Regions from separate parts of the Bradyrhizobium sp. SZCCHNRI1029 genome, predicted to be linked through region 3. Evidence: predicted binding sites of a transcription regulator. Region 3 holds the regulator's gene; each other region holds the start of a gene.
The links. Region 3 encodes PhoB, which activates phosphate uptake and scavenging genes when phosphate is short. Its sites were predicted from a motif close to TGTCATNNANCTGTCAT; they were not measured.

Region 1: the regulator PhoB is predicted to act here: its motif matches at 1,970-1,986, upstream of QW861_RS09140 (YbhN family protein).
Region 2: the regulator PhoB is predicted to act here: its motif matches at 2,806-2,822, upstream of QW861_RS27445 (DUF2794 domain-containing protein).

The regions. Positions count from the first base shown of each region.
Region 1 covers NZ_JAUEUK010000002.1:743,487-749,084, reverse strand. The annotation lists gene QW861_RS09160 (YdcF family protein) at 1-23, opposite strand, end outside; gene QW861_RS09155 (hypothetical protein) at 113-703, opposite strand; gene QW861_RS09150 (hypothetical protein) at 752-1,186, shown strand; gene QW861_RS09145 (ferritin-like domain-containing protein) at 1,263-1,769, opposite strand; gene QW861_RS09140 (YbhN family protein) at 2,141-3,232, shown strand; gene QW861_RS09135 (hypothetical protein) at 3,336-5,282, shown strand; gene QW861_RS09130 (DUF3551 domain-containing protein) at 5,486-5,598, opposite strand, start outside.
Region 2 covers NZ_JAUEUK010000011.1:96,071-101,668, forward strand. The annotation lists gene QW861_RS27430 (ABC transporter permease) at 1-642, shown strand, start outside; gene QW861_RS27435 (Bax inhibitor-1/YccA family protein) at 907-1,698, shown strand; gene QW861_RS27440 (GNAT family N-acetyltransferase) at 1,856-2,383, shown strand; gene QW861_RS27445 (DUF2794 domain-containing protein) at 2,429-2,794, opposite strand; gene QW861_RS27450 (DUF1223 domain-containing protein) at 3,217-3,999, opposite strand; gene acnA (aconitate hydratase AcnA) at 4,188-5,598, opposite strand, start outside.
Region 3 covers NZ_JAUEUK010000002.1:65,168-70,765, forward strand. The annotation lists gene pstA (phosphate ABC transporter permease PstA) at 1-438, shown strand, start outside; gene pstB (phosphate ABC transporter ATP-binding protein PstB) at 435-1,256, shown strand; gene phoU (phosphate signaling complex protein PhoU) at 1,287-2,003, shown strand; gene phoB (phosphate regulon transcriptional regulator PhoB) at 2,020-2,727, shown strand; gene QW861_RS05955 (trypsin-like serine protease) at 2,874-4,190, shown strand; gene QW861_RS05960 (HoxN/HupN/NixA family nickel/cobalt transporter) at 4,367-5,488, shown strand; gene QW861_RS05965 (HupU protein) at 5,504-5,598, shown strand, end outside.

The DNA.
Region 1 (5,598 bases), 680 kb from region 3:
CTGCGCAGCGCGCGATCCTGCATCGTCCCACTCCGAAGGCGACTCGCTCACTCTGGCATGGTGCGCGAAATCTGCATGATCACATTCGGTGACCGGCGATGAGGTTGCGTGATCACGGCAGCAGCGCGGCCGGAATCTCCGTGAACGTGTAGCTGCGCGGCCTGTTGCGGGTGATGAAGCCGCCGACATACCAGGCGAACAGCGCGGCGAAGCCGATCAGGAACAACGCGCCCGACCATTCGGCGATGACGAGCGCGCGCACCAGAAGCCCGGCCATCGCCACGGCTAGCAGCGCAATCGCGGCGAGCGCCGCGCCGTAGGTGAAGCGGCCGAGGCCCGCAGTCAGCCGCGCGTTGCTGCCGCTGAAGGCGAGCCGCGCATGCAGGCCGACGATGAAGGCGCGGTAGGCCTCGCTCTGCGGCGCCATCAGGGCCGCCGTCTGCCACGAGACGGAGATGATGCTGAGGCGGCGGCCATCGCGATGGGTGATGTCGGCCCGAAAACGCTTCGCCTGCATCGACACCGGTCGGTAGGACAGCCGGATCGCGGCGATGTCGGCGTACGGCCACAGGCCGGTCCGGCCGGCGAACCGCCACGACAGCCCCTGCCCGGTCAGCTCGAACTGGTGCGCGGCCCCGATCAGCGACGCCTTGTAGGCGTAGCGGATCGCATCATCGCCGGCCGTGGTGGTGCGCTCGGAAATGGATCGGTCCTGTTGCGTGTGGCGCGCGCCTTATCCTACAAGCGGAGCATGAGCGAAACGATCTATTTTCCGCGCCACCTGATCCTGGCCGGGGCGATGGCCGCCGGCGTGCTGCTGGCGCTGGCCGTGCACATGCTCGGCGCCCGCTACGGGCTCGATCTCGGCGGCCTGTGGCAGACCGAGAGCGGCGCCTTCATGCCGGCGGGATCGGCGATCGCCTGGTGGCTGATCGCCACCGTCGGCTTCTCCTCGGGCTATTTCATCGCCAACATCATGCACAGCGCGGTATCGGGCGAGATCCCGCAGCGGATGCGCAACTTCCTGGTCGTGGTCGGCGTGCTGATGCTGGCCGGCATCGGCCAGGCGATCTCCGGCCCGAGCCCGGTGCCGTCGGCCTCGGGTGTGCTGGCCGGCCTCGCCGCGCTCTGCCTCGGCGCCCTGATGGCGTTCTGCGGCGCCAATTTCGCGCTGAGGAAGAGCTGACGCGTGGCATCCGGATGCGACGACGCCGCGCGGGATGTCCGCGCGGCGTTTTGTCTCATCGGCTCTGGTGACGCGATCAGCTCGCAGCACGCAGGTTGACGCCGCTCTCGGCGAGCTTGGTCAGCTTCATGTCGGTCGCCTTCTCCTCGTCGAGCGTCTTCTGCAGCACGGCGGCGCAGTCGCTGCGGCCGAGCTGCTTGGCCCAGGCGATCAGGCTGCCATAGCGCGTGATCTCGTAGTGCTCGGCCGCCTGGGCGGCGTTGATCAGCGCTGCGTCCAGCACCGCCTTGTCGTCGACCTCGCCGGCGACCTCGTCGGCCTCCTCGATGATGCCGTCGATCGCCGGACAGTCGACCGCCTTGGCCGCGATGCCGTGCATCTTGAACACCTGTTCGAGACGCGTCACATGCGTCTTCGTCTCATCGAGATGGGTCAGAAAGCCCTGCTTGAGCTTCTGATCCGTCGCCTTGTCCGCCATCTTCGGCAGCGCTTTGACGAGCTGGTTCTCGGCGTAATAGATGTCCTGCAGCTGATGAACGAACAGATCGTTCATCGTCTTGATGTCCTTGGTGAACAGTCCCATTTGTTTCACGTCCTCTCGGTTCGGAACATGGCAGGTCCCTCCCCTGACCGATCGTCGCCATGTTCGCTGTGCGCTAACCGGCGGCTACGGCGGTTGTTCCGGCGTACCGCCCCTGCCGAACCGGTCGCAGGGACGAGGGTTCTCGTGAACCGCGCGGGCGACCAGTTGGACCGAATTGAGGCGGACGGGCCGCCAGCTATGTGACCGGAGTGTGACAGACCCGCGCCGCATGGGTCGGAGCTGAGCTGTGTCAAGGACTGCACAAGGCGCGCATTTTAGCATAAGGAACAGGCTGTCACGAATTGCCCGCCCCATCGATCAATGGTTTCGCCTCTTTTCCAAGATCTAGTACCGCCCCGCCGGGAGGATGAATGCAGCGCCTGCTGACCACGCTTGGGCGTGGCTTCAAGAAATGGATCGGCTGGAAGCGGCTGGGGATTGCAGCGAGCCTTGCGATCATCGCCTTCGCGATCACGACACTCGTGCGCACGCTGAAGGGCGTCGATGCCGGCGTCATCCTGACCGCGCTCACCGAAATCCCGCCCGGTCACATCGCCCTCGCGGCCTTGTGTGTGGTCGGCGCGTTCTGCACGCTGACCTTCTATGACTATTTTGCACTGCGAACGATTGGCAAGAAACACGTGCCCTATCGCATCGCGGCGATGAGCGCCTTCACCAGCTATTCGATCGGCCACAACATCGGCGCCACCGTGTTCACCGGCGGCGCCATCCGGTTTCGGATCTACTCCGACTACGGCCTGTCCGCGATCGACGTCGCCAAGATCTGCTTCCTGTCAGGCCTGACCTTCTGGCTCGGCAATCTGTTCGTACTCGGCATCGGTATGACCTTGCATCCGGCCGCCGCCACCGCGATGGACCAGTTGCCCCCGGCGGTGAACCAGTTGATCGCGATCGGCATCCTGGGGGCGATCTTCGCCTATCTCGGCTGGCTGACCGCCGGCAAGAACCGGCGCCAGCTCGGCCAGAACGGCTGGAAGGTGGTGCTGCCCTCGGCGCAGCTCACGCTCGTGCAGATCCTGATCGGAGTGGTCGACCTCGGCTTCTGCGCGCTGGCGATGTACCTCCTCGTCCCCGCCGCTCCGCCGATCGATTTCCTGTCGCTGTCGGTGGTGTTCATCCTCGCCACCCTGCTCGGCTTCGCCAGCCACGCGCCCGGCAGCATCGGCGTGTTCGATGCCGCGATGCTCGTGGCGCTGCCGCAGTTCGGGCGCGAGCAGTTGCTGGCCACCCTGCTCGTTTTCCGCGTGCTGTATTTCGTGATCCCGTTCGCGACGGCGATCTCCATCATGGGCATCAGGGAACTCTGGCTGAACGTCGTGAAGCCGTGGCAGGAGCGGCGCCGGCTGAACTCAGCCTGCGAGGACGAGGTCGCCGCCAAGCGCGCCGCGGCCACGGCGCCCGCCGCGGTTCCCCAGCGCATCAAGCGCCACTCCCAGCGCTGAGCAGCAATCGTCTCGCGGATGACGCGACGGTTCGACCCTCGACCGGTTGAACTCGCGTGCGATCCTCTTATTTCCGCCCCATCCCTGACGTGAATCCTTGCGCATGACCCGAATGCCCCTTCGTCCGCTGCTCGCCGCCTGCGTCCTGGCCGGCCTGCTCGCCCCTCTCGCCGCCACCGAGGCGGCCGCGCAGTTCGGCGCAGCGCCGCTGCAGATCAGCTGGGAGGTGCGCAACCGCTTCCGTCTCTTCCGGGAGGAGCGCGACTTCCTGCTGCATACCGAGAGCACGCGCGACCGCTCCATTCTCGCCGCCGAGCAGGCGTTGGCGGTGCAGAGCGACGGCCGCGGCTGGGCCCGGAACGTCGTCAACCGGCTCTGCATCGACCTCGCCGGCCGCATCAACGAGCCGTGCACGCGCGACAACGTCAAGGAAAGCTATCTCACGCCGATCGACCATCCGATCACCGTGCGCCTGACCGGCCCGGTCCCGGTCGGCGCCACCTGCGCGTGGTCGTTCGACGACGGCGACGGGCCGCAGACCTCGACATTCGACTGCGCCGAACCGGTCAACCTGCGCGTCCGCTACGGCCGCCAGACCGTCGCATCCGTCGATGTCGCCAGCCCGGAAGGCACGCAGCAGGTGTCGACCGGAATCCAGGTCCGCGACGTCCTGATCGCCGGCCTCGGCGACAGCATCGCCTCCGGCGAGGGCAACCCGGACCGCCCGATCGCGCTCGCCGACGACGGCTTCTGCTTCCGCTCCTATCTCGGCGGTCCGACGGCGCAATATTATCGGCCGAGCCGGGCCGGCTTCAAAGGCGGCCGCGCCTGCGAGGCGCCGGACACGCTGCAGAACTGGCAGAAGCACAGCGCGGTCTGGCTCAACGCCGCCTGCCACCGCTCGCTCTACAGCTACCAGACCCGCACGGCGCTGGCGCTCGCGGTGCGCTATCCTCATGTCGCGGTCACCTACCTGCCGCTCGCCTGCACGGGCGCCACCATCGCCGATGGCCTGTTCGGCAGCCAGCGCGCACGCGAATGCACGCCGGGCCGCGCCGCGACCACCTGCGCCGGCAGCGTCAACGGCCAGCTCGGCGAGCTGCGCGAGGCGCTGACCGCGGCCAAGCGTCGCCAGCCGGACCGCAAGCTCGATCTGATTCTGCTGTCGATCGGCGCCAACGACATCAACTTCTCCGGTCTCGTCGCCGACGTCATCGTCGATACGCCGACCGAACGCACGCTGTTCAAGCGCTCAGGCGTGATCGGCTCGGTGGAGGAATCGCGCAGCGAGCTGGCACGCGACCTGCCGCAGGGTTTTGCCAAGCTGCGCGAGGCGCTGAAGCCGCTGGTCGGCGACCTCTCGCACGTCATCTACACCTCCTACGGCAACCCGGCACTGAGCGGCCCCGGCACGCCCTGCCCGGGTGGTCCGGCCGGTTTCGAGGTCCACCCATCGTTCAATGCCAATCCGCAGCGGCTCGCCAAGGTCGCGGGCTTCGTCGAGAACGAGTTCCTGCCGTCACTGCGCGGACTGGCGCAATGTACCGCGGGAGTCCTGTGCCGCGATCCGCAGGCCGACCGCATGACCTTCGTCGATGCGCATCAGGCCGCGTTTGCCGATCACGGCTTCTGCGCCCGCTCGACGCAGGATCCGCCGTTCGACCGCGAATGCTTTTCGGCCGACGGCGCCAGCTTCGATCCGAACATCGTCAGCGCCGCCAACGAGCCGCTGCTGTGCGGCCGCGGCGCCAGCGAGTATCGTCCCTATCTGCCGCGCGCGCGCTGGATCCGCGATGCCAACGACAGCTACTTCTCGGCGATGACCTATCCGCAAGGGCTGCCGGCGGCGATGCAGCCGTCCGACATCCACGATGCGAGCTGGGGCGTGCTATCCGCGGTCTATGGCGGCGCCGTGCATCCGACGGCGGAGGGCCATGCCGTGATGGCCGACGCCGCCTTTCCGGCCGCGGCGCAAGTGCTCAACCTCGATGCGGCCGAGCCCAACGTCACCAGCCAGCCGCTGCCGCCGGCGGGCGTGGTGAGGCAGTAGTCGGCCATTCGGGTAGGGATCGCAGAGGAAGAACGGCCTGAAGCGCTCCGCTCCGCTCACCGTCTTTCGGGACGCCCCTCCGTGAGCGGGCGCTCAGGAACAAGGGCTGCGGGGCGGCGAGATCGCGGACCTCATGGTGAGTTGGGAGCGGATGGAGAGCCGGGCCGCCTTGGAAGAACGTGTCGGCCTCGCCGTCCCAACGCTCAGCGCGCAAATCGACGGCGACCACCGCCAAGCGATCCTGATTGTCGTTGTGCCCAATATGGGTTGTTCCCGCACATTGCCGCGAGGCCCCGGCCTGCCCTTCGACACTGAT
Region 2 (5,598 bases), on a different contig from region 3:
GGACGCGACATCACGGCGCGGATCGGGAACATGCGCGCCATCGACTGGCAGGGGCTCGGCATCAATTTCGTGCTGGTGTTCTCCCCGAATGCCTTCAAGGGAGCGCCGCACACCCATGTCGCCACCCTCACCGAGGCGCGCTCCGATACCGCCGAGGATGCCCGTGTCATCCGCAAGGTGGCCGACGCCTTCCCGATGGTGACCAGCGTGCGGGTCCGCGAGGTGATGGAGACGGTGGGCTCGGTGGTCTCCAACCTCGCGCTCGCCATCCGCGGCGCCAGTGCGGTGACGCTGATCTCGGCCATCCTGGTGCTGGGCGGCGCGCTGGCAGCCGGCCACCGCCACCGGGTCTACGATGCCGTCATCCTGAAGACCCTGGGCGCGACAAGGCTGCGGCTGCTCGGCGCCTACGCGCTGGAATATCTGATGATCGGGTTTGCCACCGCCGCGTTCGGCGTCATCGCCGGCTCGGTGTCCGCCTGGCTGATCGTGACCCGGCTGATGACGTTGAGCTTCGCCTGGCAGGCCGGCAGCGCCGCGCTGGTCGTCGTAGCCGCGCTGATCGTGACGGTCGGCCTCGGTCTGGCCGGCACGCTGCTGGCGCTCAACCAGAAGCCCGCGACGGTTCTTCGGAATCTGTAGCGGCTTGCGCGCTCATGCCGCACGGTTAACGCGATTTCTGCGGCTGGGACGCGCGCGGAGCGACATTCAGCCGCGCGTGGAAGCTTGCGGCAGATATGCTAGTTTCCCATCTAGGGAATGGGCTCAGAGACCTGCCAAAAGATGGCGAATTTGCCGATGACGCAAATTTAATATCTGCAGCAGTGGGTATGAGATAGGGTTTTTCGAGAACCGGCCAACGGTCCTGTCAGGACCGGGCTGCCGGGCAACCAACGGGAATCGACCATGTCGGACCTAGACCGCAACTATGCTTCACCCTTTGGCCGGGTGGCCGGGCGCGCCGATGCCGCGACCGTCGACGCCGGTCTGCGCGCCTACATGCTGCGCATCTACAATTACATGAGCATCGGCCTGGCCATCACCGGCCTTGCGGCACTGGGCGTCTACATGGCGTCGGTGACCGGCGATCCGGCGGCCGGCGTGTTCAAGTTCGGTAACGCCTATCTGACGCAGTTCGGCTACGCGATGTTCGTGAGCCCGCTGAAGTGGCTGTTCATCCTGGCCCCCCTGGTCATGGTGTTCGCGATCTCGGCCGGCATCAACCGCTTGGCGCCGTCGACCGCACAGATCCTGTTCTGGGTGTTCTCGGCCTTGATGGGCATCTCGCTGTCGTCGATCTTCCTGGTGTACACCCACACCTCGATCGTGCGGGTGTTCTTCATCACCGCGGCGACGTTCGGCGCGCTGAGCCTCTACGGCTACACGACCAAGCGTGACATGACGGGCATGGGCTCGTTCCTGTTCATGGGCCTGATCGGCATCGTGCTGGCGAGCCTCGTGAACCTGTTCCTGGCGAGCTCGATGCTGCAGTTCATCGTCTCGGTGATCGGCGTGTTCGTGTTCGCCGGCCTGACCGCCTGGGACACGCAGCGTCTGAAGAACGAGTACATCTACGGCTACGCTTCCGCGGGCGGCGACATCGCGGAGCGCGCGGCAATCACCGGCGCCCTGTCGCTGTACTTGAACTTCATCAACCTGTTCACGCTGCTGCTGCAGTTGCTCGGACAGCGCGACTGATATCCAACCGCTCGAACGAGCGACCTTCGAAGCCCCGGCCTCACCGCCGGGGCTTTTCGTTTGCACAAACCCCGATTGCGACCGGCGCAAAGCCGCAGCGGCAGCCATGCCGCGAGGCCGGATTGATCGCCGCGTCCGCCCGGGTATGCTTCCCCCCATGTCCGACATTGAAATCCGGCCCACCCAGGAGGCCGACCTTCCCGCCATCACCGCCATCTACGGCCAAGCCGTCCGCGAGGGCACGGCCACCTTCGAGCTCGACCCTCCGGATCTGGCGGAGATGACGCGCCGCTTCCGGGCGCTCCGCGACGGCGGCTTCCCCTATTTCGCTGCCCTGCTGGACGGAGAGGTGGTGGGCTATGCCTATGCCGGGCCCTACCGGCCCCGCCCTGCCTATCGCTTCACGGTGGAGAACTCGGTCTATCTCGCTCCGGCCAGCCAGCGTCGCGGCATCGGGATGCGCCTGATGCGGCGGCTGATCGACGCCTGTGAGGAGGGAGGCTTTCGCCAGATGATCGCCGTCATCGGCGACTCCGCCAATTCCGGCTCGGTCGGGCTGCATACCGCCTGCGGCTTCCAGATGATCGGCACCCACCCGAGCGTCGGCCTGAAATTCGGCCGCTGGCTCGATACTGTGATGATGCAGCGCCCGCTCGGGGCCGGGAGCAGCGACGCCCCGGCGTAAGGCAACGCCAGTCGGAATGTCATGATCAAGCCGGAGCGCGTGGGATCAGACCAGGGCTGGTTTCGGCGCGATCACCAGCAGCACGCGCTCGAGCTCGTGGCCGCGGCGCAGGATCAGCCCGGTGGCCGAGATCACGCTGTACATGCCCTGTTTGCGTGCGAGACGCGGATCCTTCTCGATGCGGTAGATCGGCACCTCGGACGCCCGGCGAAACACGGAGAAGACGGCCCGGTCACGCAGGAAGTCGATCGAATAGTCGCGCCACTCACCGTCGGCGACCATGCGGCCGTAGAGGTTCAGGATGCGGTTCAGCTCCAGGCGGTCGAACGTCACCCGGCTCGGCGCTGCGGCCGCACTGCGCGCCGCCGCGCGGTTCTCGCTGGGGTCGGCGTCCTCCGGCGTGAGGTTCATTGGCGTCCTCCTGTCATCCGTGTGACATGATCGCGCCATCCGGCAGAAGCCGCAAGGGGCCGTTTTCGTTGTTGAAGTTCGACCGAGCCTGCGAGGCCGTCGGTTCCGCGAACACGCAAGCGTCACGGGATCGTTAGCAGAATCATAATCGCGCCGTCTTTCCGCCCACCGACCGCCCCCGACCTTCGGCATAAGATTCGTGTGCGTTGGCCCGGTCCTTTCGGTTCCGGATTCCTCAGCCCCCAGCCCCCCGGGGTCGTCAGGATCGGGTCTATTCACAAGTAAGGCAAAGGGCCAACGCAAGTTGGTCCTTTTGCTTTTCTGGCGTGAGCTGCACGTAAGATCATCGCGACGCGCCGTCGCACGGACGTGACGCGCCCAACGCAGGTCAGCGAAAACGAAGATCAGGACGACGGAAGAGATCAGCGCTCGGGACCGCGCGCCGTTGCTGAAGCCCGTCCGCCCAACGGCAACTCGGAAAAGGCGGCCCCGAGCATCGGCCCAGGGCGGTCGCGACTGCCGTCCTGCACATAGACGACGGTGCCATCGACGCCCTCGCGGGCGATCTTCTCCAGCGGCACGCTCCATCTGACCGGCGACCCGTTCCAGTCACCCAGCTTCTGAAGACCGCGAACGACGTTGTAATAGGTCAGGTCACGGCCGCTGTTCTCGCCGCGGCCGACCGAGATCGGGACCACCCGCGAGATCGAGCAGACCCAGACCTCGCCGTGCTTGCGCGGCATCTGGTCGTTGGCCGCGGCCACGGAGACAGTAAGGTCCTGGCCGTCGACCGACAGCCTCACCGGCACCGACATCACGCTGCCACCCTGGACGGTCTCCTCGATGGCACCCTCGATCGCCTCGCGGTCGCTGCCGATCACATGCACGGAGCCGTTGACCACCGCCTGCGGCGTATAGACCTCGCGGTCGCCGCGCGCACGAGAATAGGCCCGCTGCCGGGCCGTGAAGCGGGAGTCGGCCAGCGTGTCCTTCCAGCCGAGATAGTCCCAGTAGTCGATCGGCAGCGACAGCGCGATGACCGAAGGATCTCTGGCGAGCTCGCCGAGGATCTTGTCAGCCGGCGGGCAGGACGAACAGCCTTGCGAGGTGAAGAGTTCGATCACCGCACGGGGATCGGACGCAGCTGGCCGGACGAAAGCGATGACCGCACAGACACTCAGCGCTGCGCGCGACCACCACGACATCTGTCCACTCATCGCCACTGTCCCGTCTGGACCACCGTCCGCTGCGCCCTGTGCATCACTGCATCCGCGATGCCGTCCTCGTAGTTAACAAACCGAAAATGCAAAAGAGGCGGCCTTTGTCATAGGCCGCCTCCTTCATCACCCGCTACTCACTTCAGAGTGAGCCAAACTGTCGCATCGCGCCTTGGTTAAGCGGCGAGCTTGCGCAACACGTAGTGCAGGATGCCGCCGTTGCGGTAGTAGTCGAGCTCGTCGAGCGTATCGATCCGGCAGAGCAGCGGCACCTGCTGCGCCGCACCGTCGGCCGAGACGATCTCGGCGGTCAGGGTTTGGCGCGGCTTCAGGTCGCCTTGCAGGCCCTTGATGGTAACCTTCTCGTCGCCCTTGAGGCCGAGCGAGGACCAGGACGTGCCTTCCTGGAAGGTGAGCGGCAGCACGCCCATACCCACCAGATTGGAGCGATGGATGCGCTCGAAGCTCTGGCAGATCACGGCACGGACGCCCAGCAGCCGGGTACCTTTGGCGGCCCAGTCGCGCGACGAACCGTTGCCGTATTCGGCGCCGGCGAACACCACCAGCGGCACGCCCTCTTCCTGATACTTCATCGCGGCGTCGTAGATCGACATCTGCTCGCCGTCGGGCCAGTGCTTGGTCAGGCCGCCCTCGGGAATGTTGCCGTCGGCACCCTTGAGCATGAAGTTCTTGATGCGGATGTTGGCGAAGGTGCCGCGCATCATGATCTCGTGATTGCCGCGGCGCGTGCCGTACTGGTTGAAGTCAGCCGGGCGGACCTGGTGCTCGCTGAGGAACTTGCCGGCGGGCGAGGTCAGCTTGATCGAACCGGCCGGCGAGATGTGGTCGGTCGTGATCTTGTCGCCGAACAGCGCCAGCACGCGAGCCTCGACGATGTCCTTGATCGGCTCGGGCTCCTTCTTCATGCCCTCGAAATACGGCGGGTTCTGCACGTAGGTCGACGACATGTTCCAGCGATAGGTCTCGCTCTCGACCGTCTTGATCTTGCGCCAGTTGGTGTCGCCCTTGAACACGTCGGCGTAGCGCTTCTTGAAGATCGACGCCTTGACGAACTTCTTGACGAAGTCGTTGACCTCCTTGGTCGTCGGCCAGATGTCCTTCAGGTAGACCGGCTTCTTGTCCTTGCCGATGCCGATCGGCTCGACCGAAAGATCCTTGGTCACGGTGCCGGCCAGCGCATAGGCCACGACCAGCGGCGGCGAGGCCAGATAGTTGGCCTGCACGTCCGGCGAGACGCGGCCTTCGAAGTTGCGGTTACCCGACAGCACGGCCGCCGCGACCACGCCGTTGTCGTTGATCGACTTCGAGATCTCCTCCGGCAGCGGGCCGGAATTGCCGATGCAGGTGGTGCAGCCGAATCCGACGAGGTTGAAGCCGACCTTGTCGAGGTCCTTCTGCAGGCCCGAGTTGGCAAGGTATTCGGCAACCACCTGACTGCCGGGAGCGAGGGAGGTCTTCACCCACGGCTTGGCCTTGAGGCCCTTGGCGGCGGCGTTGCGGGCCAGCAGGCCGGCGCCGATCAGCACGCTCGGGTTGGAGGTGTTGGTGCAGGAGGTGATGGCGGCG
Region 3 (5,598 bases):
TCGGCACTCGCGGGTTCCCTTGCATTGGCGGTCATCGTGATCCCGGTGGTGCTGCGCACCACCGAGGACATGCTGCTGCTCGTGCCCAACCCGCTGCGCGAGGCGGCGTCTGCGCTCGGCCTGCCGCGCTCGCTGGTGATCCGCCGCATCGCCTATCGGGCGGCGCGCTCGGGCCTCATCACCGGCGTGCTGCTGGCGACCGCCCGCGTCGCCGGCGAGACCGCGCCTCTGCTGTTCACCGCGCTGTCGAACCAGTTCTGGAGCCTCAACCTTTCCAAGACGATGGCGAACCTGCCCGTCACCATCAACAATTTCGTCCAGAGCCCTTATGCCTACTGGAAACAACTGGCCTGGAGCGGAGCCCTTCTCATCACTCTGGCCGTGCTCGCCCTGAACATCGGTGCACGCATTCTCGGCGCCGAGAGGAACACCAAATGACCGAACTGTCCGTCTCCGTCAGTCAGCCCAATCACGCTCTTCACGGCAAGGCGCTTCCGGATGCGCCGGCCAAGGTGACCGCGCGCAACCTCAACTTCTACTACGGCGACCATCATGCGCTGAAGAACATCAACCTGTCGCTGGGCACCAACCGCGTCACCGCGTTCATCGGCCCGTCCGGCTGCGGCAAGTCCACGCTGCTGCGCATCTTCAACCGGATGTACGATCTCTATCCGGGGCAGCGGGCGACCGGGCAGCTGATGCTCGACAACACCAACATCCTCGATCCCAAGCTCGATCTGAACCTGCTGCGTGCCCGGGTCGGCATGGTGTTCCAGAAGCCGACGCCGTTCCCGATGACGATCTACGAGAACATCGCCTTCGGCATCCGCCTCTATGAGAAGATCTCCAAGTCGGAGATGGACGACCGGGTCGAGAAGGCGCTGCGCGGCGGCGCGTTGTGGAACGAGGTCAAGGACAAGCTCAACGCCTCGGGCCTGTCGCTGTCCGGCGGCCAGCAGCAGCGGCTGTGCATCGCGCGTACCGTGGCGGTCCGGCCGGAGGTGATCCTGTTCGACGAGCCGTGCTCGGCGCTCGATCCGATCTCGACCGCCAAGGTCGAGGAGCTGATCCAGGAACTCGCCGAAAACTATACGATCGCCATCGTGACGCATAACATGCAGCAGGCGGCGCGCGTCTCCGACAAGACCGCCTTCATGTATCTCGGCGAGCTGATCGAGTTCGACGACACCAGCAAGATCTTCACCTCGCCGAGCGATCGGCGGACCCAGGATTACATCACCGGCCGGTTCGGCTGACGCCGACGACATTGTCTTCAGGAGATCATCATGGCCAGTGAACATACCGCCAAGGCGTTCGACAGCGATCTGCAGGACCTCACCCGTCTGGTATCGGAGATGGGCGGCCTCGCCGAGCGGCTGATCGTCGATTCCGTCGATGCGCTGGTGCGACGCGACATCGCGCTCGGCCAGAAGGTGGTCGCCACCGACGCCGAGGTCGACAAGCTGCAGCGCATCATCGAGGAGCGCGCCGTTCTCACCATCGCCCGGCGACAGCCGATGGCGGTCGACCTGCGCGAGATCGTCGGCGCGATGCGCGTGGCGACCGATCTGGAGCGCATCGGCGACCTCGCCAAGAACATCGGCAAGCGCGTCGCGGCGCTGGAGAGCGACTTCCATCCGCTGAAGCTGATCCGCGGGCTCGAGCACATGACCGATCTCGTGCAGTCGCAGGTCAAGACGGTGCTGGACGCCTATGCCGCGCACGATTTGCCGGCGGCGATGACGGTGTGGAAGGGCGATGAGGAAGTCGATGCCATCTGCACCTCGCTGTTTCGCGAGCTCCTGACCTACATGATGGAGGATCCGCGCAACATCTCGTTCTGCATCCACCTGATGTTCTGCGCCAAGAATATCGAGCGCATCGGCGATCACGCGACCAACATCGCCGAGACGGTGTTCTATATGATCGAAGGCCAGCAGATCATGGACAAGCGCCCGAAGGGCGACATGACGAGCTTCGCATCGACGATCCCCGGCAACTGAGAGAGACGGTTCAGACATGGGCGCCCGAATTCTGGTGGTGGAGGACGAGGAGGCGCTGACGACGCTGCTGCGCTACAACCTCGAGGCCGAAGGCTACGAGGTCGAGACAGTGGCGCGCGGCGACGAAGCCGACACGCGCCTGAAGGAGCGTGTTCCCGATCTCGTCGTGCTCGACTGGATGCTGCCGGGCCTGTCCGGCATCGAGCTGTGCCGCCGCCTGCGGGCGCGGACCGAGACCCGGCAGTTGCCGATCATCATGCTCACCGCACGCGGCGAGGAGAGCGAGCGCGTGCGCGGCCTCGCGACCGGCGCCGACGACTACATCGTCAAGCCGTTCTCGGTGCCGGAGCTTCTGGCGCGGGTGAAAGGCCTGCTGCGGCGGGCGAGTCCGGAGCGGCTGGCGACCGTGCTGTCCTATGGCGACATCGAGCTCGACCGCGAGAAGCGCCGCGTGGCGCGCTCTGGTAGGCCGATCGATCTCGGCCCGACCGAATACCGCCTGCTCGAGTTCTTCCTGGAGCATCCCGGCCGCGTGTTCAGCCGCGAGCAGCTGCTCGACAGTGTCTGGGGCCGCGACATCTACATCGACGAGCGCACCGTCGACGTCCATATCGGCCGCCTGCGCAAGCTGCTCAATCCCGGCCGCGAGCAGGACCCGATCCGCACCGTGCGCGGCGCCGGTTATGCGCTCGATGATCGCTTCGCCAAGAGCGAGCAGGTGTAAGGGGCGATCCGGCGTGAGGACGCAGCAGGTGTGAGACGCGAGGCGGCCCGATTGAGGAGATCGCGGTCCGCTTTCCGCCACGCCGCCGCCGTCTTGATCGTGTCTGCTTCGTGGCCGTCACGATGTTTCGGTCCCAGCGGACGCCCTTGATCAAGACCATCATCATATCTCTTGCCGTGCTGCTCGGCGGCGCGGCGGGCGCCACGGCCGCCGAGCTCGAAGACGCGGTCGCGGCGGCAGGCAACGGGCAGCATGCGGCGGCGATGCGACGGCTGCTGCCGCTGGCCGCCAAGGGCGATGCGCGGGCGCAGTTCGACGTCGGCTTCATGCACGCCTTCGGCTGGGGCCAACCGCGCAACCCCGCCGAGGCGCTGGCGTGGTACCGCAAGGCCGCCGATCAGGGGCTCGCCGTCGCGCAACACTATCTCGGCATCGCCTACGTCAACGGCGAAGGTGTTGCGAGCAATTACGGCGAAGCCGGCCGCTGGTTCAGCCGCGCCGCGGCGCAGGGCTTCGCCCAGTCGCAATACATGCTCGGCCTGATGCTGCTCGACGGCCGCGGTGTGAAACAGGACGTCGTGCAGGGCTATGCCTGGCTGGTGATGGCGGGCCGTAGCGGCGTGCGATCGGCCGGCCGCGACGTGCAGCGGGTCAAGTTGACCGAGCCGCAGCGCGTCCAGGCTCAGACTGCCATTGCGGCCTGGCGGCCGAAGCCGGAATCGGCGGAGGCCGGCATCGCCGCTCCGCGTCCGGAGCAACTGCTCGGGCTCGACCGTCACATCGGCGAGGTCGTCGATCCCACCTCGTGGCCGGCGTCGTCGATCGGCGTCGTCACCGTCGCGCAATACTCGACCGGCGGCTGGTGCACCGGCACGCTGGTCGCGCCGCGCGTCGTGCTCACCGCGGCGCATTGCGTGTTCAACGGCGTGGCGCAGGTCAGCCCCGGCAACGTCCGCTTCCTGGCCGGCATGAACAGGGGCACGCCGGCGGCATCGTCGGTCGCCGACAAGCTGATCGTGGCGCCCGATTTCGTCCCGACCCGGCACGACAGGTGGTCGCTCGACCGCTCGCCCGCCGATTGGGCATTGATCGTGCTGAAGGACGCGCTGCCGTCGAAGCCGGTCGCGGTCAAGGCGCTGACGCGCGAGGAATTGCAGGCTGCGACCTCGGCCGGAACCATCTCCGAGATCGGCTACGGCCAGGAGCGGCGCTATTCGCCGACCGGCCAGCGCAATTGCAGCGCCGGCATGACCAAGGACGGGATGCTGCTGACGGTGCATTGCCTCGCCAATTTCGGCTATTCGGGCTCCCCCATCATGGCCGAAGTCGGCGGACAGCCGGCCGTGGTCGGCATCTTCTCGGCGTTCCACGAGGAGACCCGGCTGATGTTCGCAGCCCCCGCGAGCCAGTTCGAGGCGGTCGTGCGGCGCGAGATCACGGCACAGAGTGCCTCGATGCGGTGAGCGAAGGAGGGGCGAGAGAAGAAGATGTCCCGCCGCTGGTCATGAACTGTGCGTGACTGGATAGCGGGTTGCCAAGCGAGAGGGCAATCCGGGAAGGGCCGCCCACGTTTTCCTGCAGCTTTTGCCTGCAGCGGGGGGCTTTACCGAACTGGCCTGGCTCTTGCTATAGTCCGAGTATGACGATTGTTCAAATTGATCATCCTCGTGCCCCTCGGCTGCTGTGGTGGCGATCGCAGCCCGGCCGCAACGTTGCGCTCGTCGGCGGGCTGGTCGCCGCCAACGCGCTCGCCTGGGCCTGGGCGTTCGCGCTCTACGCCGACCGGCCCGCCATCGTCGGCACCGCGATGCTGGCCTGGCTGCTCGGACTGCGCCATGCGGTCGATGCGGATCACATCGCGGCGATCGACAACGTCGTGCGGAAGCTGGTGCAGGACGGTAGCGCCCCGCGCGCCGCCGGCCTGTATTTTGCGCTCGGCCATTCCAGCGTCGTCGTCATCGCCACCATCGTCGTGAGCCTCATCGCCGGCGCCGACCTCCTGGATGAAGAGAGCGCGATCAGGGCGATCGGCGGCGTCATCGGCACGTCGGTGTCGGCCGGCTTCCTGCTGCTGATCGCGTTGGCGAACCTCATTCTGTTCGTGAACCTCTGGCGCCGCGCCGCACAGCCGCAGTCCGAGATGGAAACCGCCGGAAGCTCCGGACGGGGCATCCTCATCCGCCTGCTGCGCCCGGTGCTCCGCCTGGTGGGACGCGCCTGGCACATGTATCCGCTCGGTTTCCTGTTCGGTCTCGGCTTCGACACTGCGAGCGAGATCGGGCTTCTCAGCCTGTCGGCAACCGAGGCAGCGCGCGGCGCGAGCCTCGCCCATGTCCTGGTGTTTCCGGCGCTGTTCGCGGCTGCGATGGCCACCGTCGACACCGCCGACAGCATGCTGATGGCGGGCGCCTATCGCTGGGCGCTGACCGATCCCGCACGCAAGCTGCGCTATAACCTCGTGATCACCGGCGCATCCGTTGCCATCGCGCTGGTGATCGGCGGCTTCGAGGCGATCACGCTGTTGGCGCCGCGGCTTGGCCTGACCGGGGGATGGACGGGGGTCGCCACCGCGCTGGGCGACGATGTCGCCAATCTCGGGATCGTCGCGATTGGCCTGTTCGGACTGATCTGGGCGGTCGCCATGCTGCTCGGTCGCAGCCAGCGCGGTTCCGAGGCTATCCCCGGGGAAGCGCTTGCCAGTGTTCATGCGGGGGCGCTAAACCCGCCGGTGATACGAAGCGGAACGCTTAAGACGGGCTAGGAGCGGGGCCTTATGATGGTCGGCTCTGAGGGAACGATCAGGATGCTATGGCTGCAGGGTGCGAGCTGCGGCGGCTGCACGATGTCGATCCTGGAAAGCGGCGCGTCCGG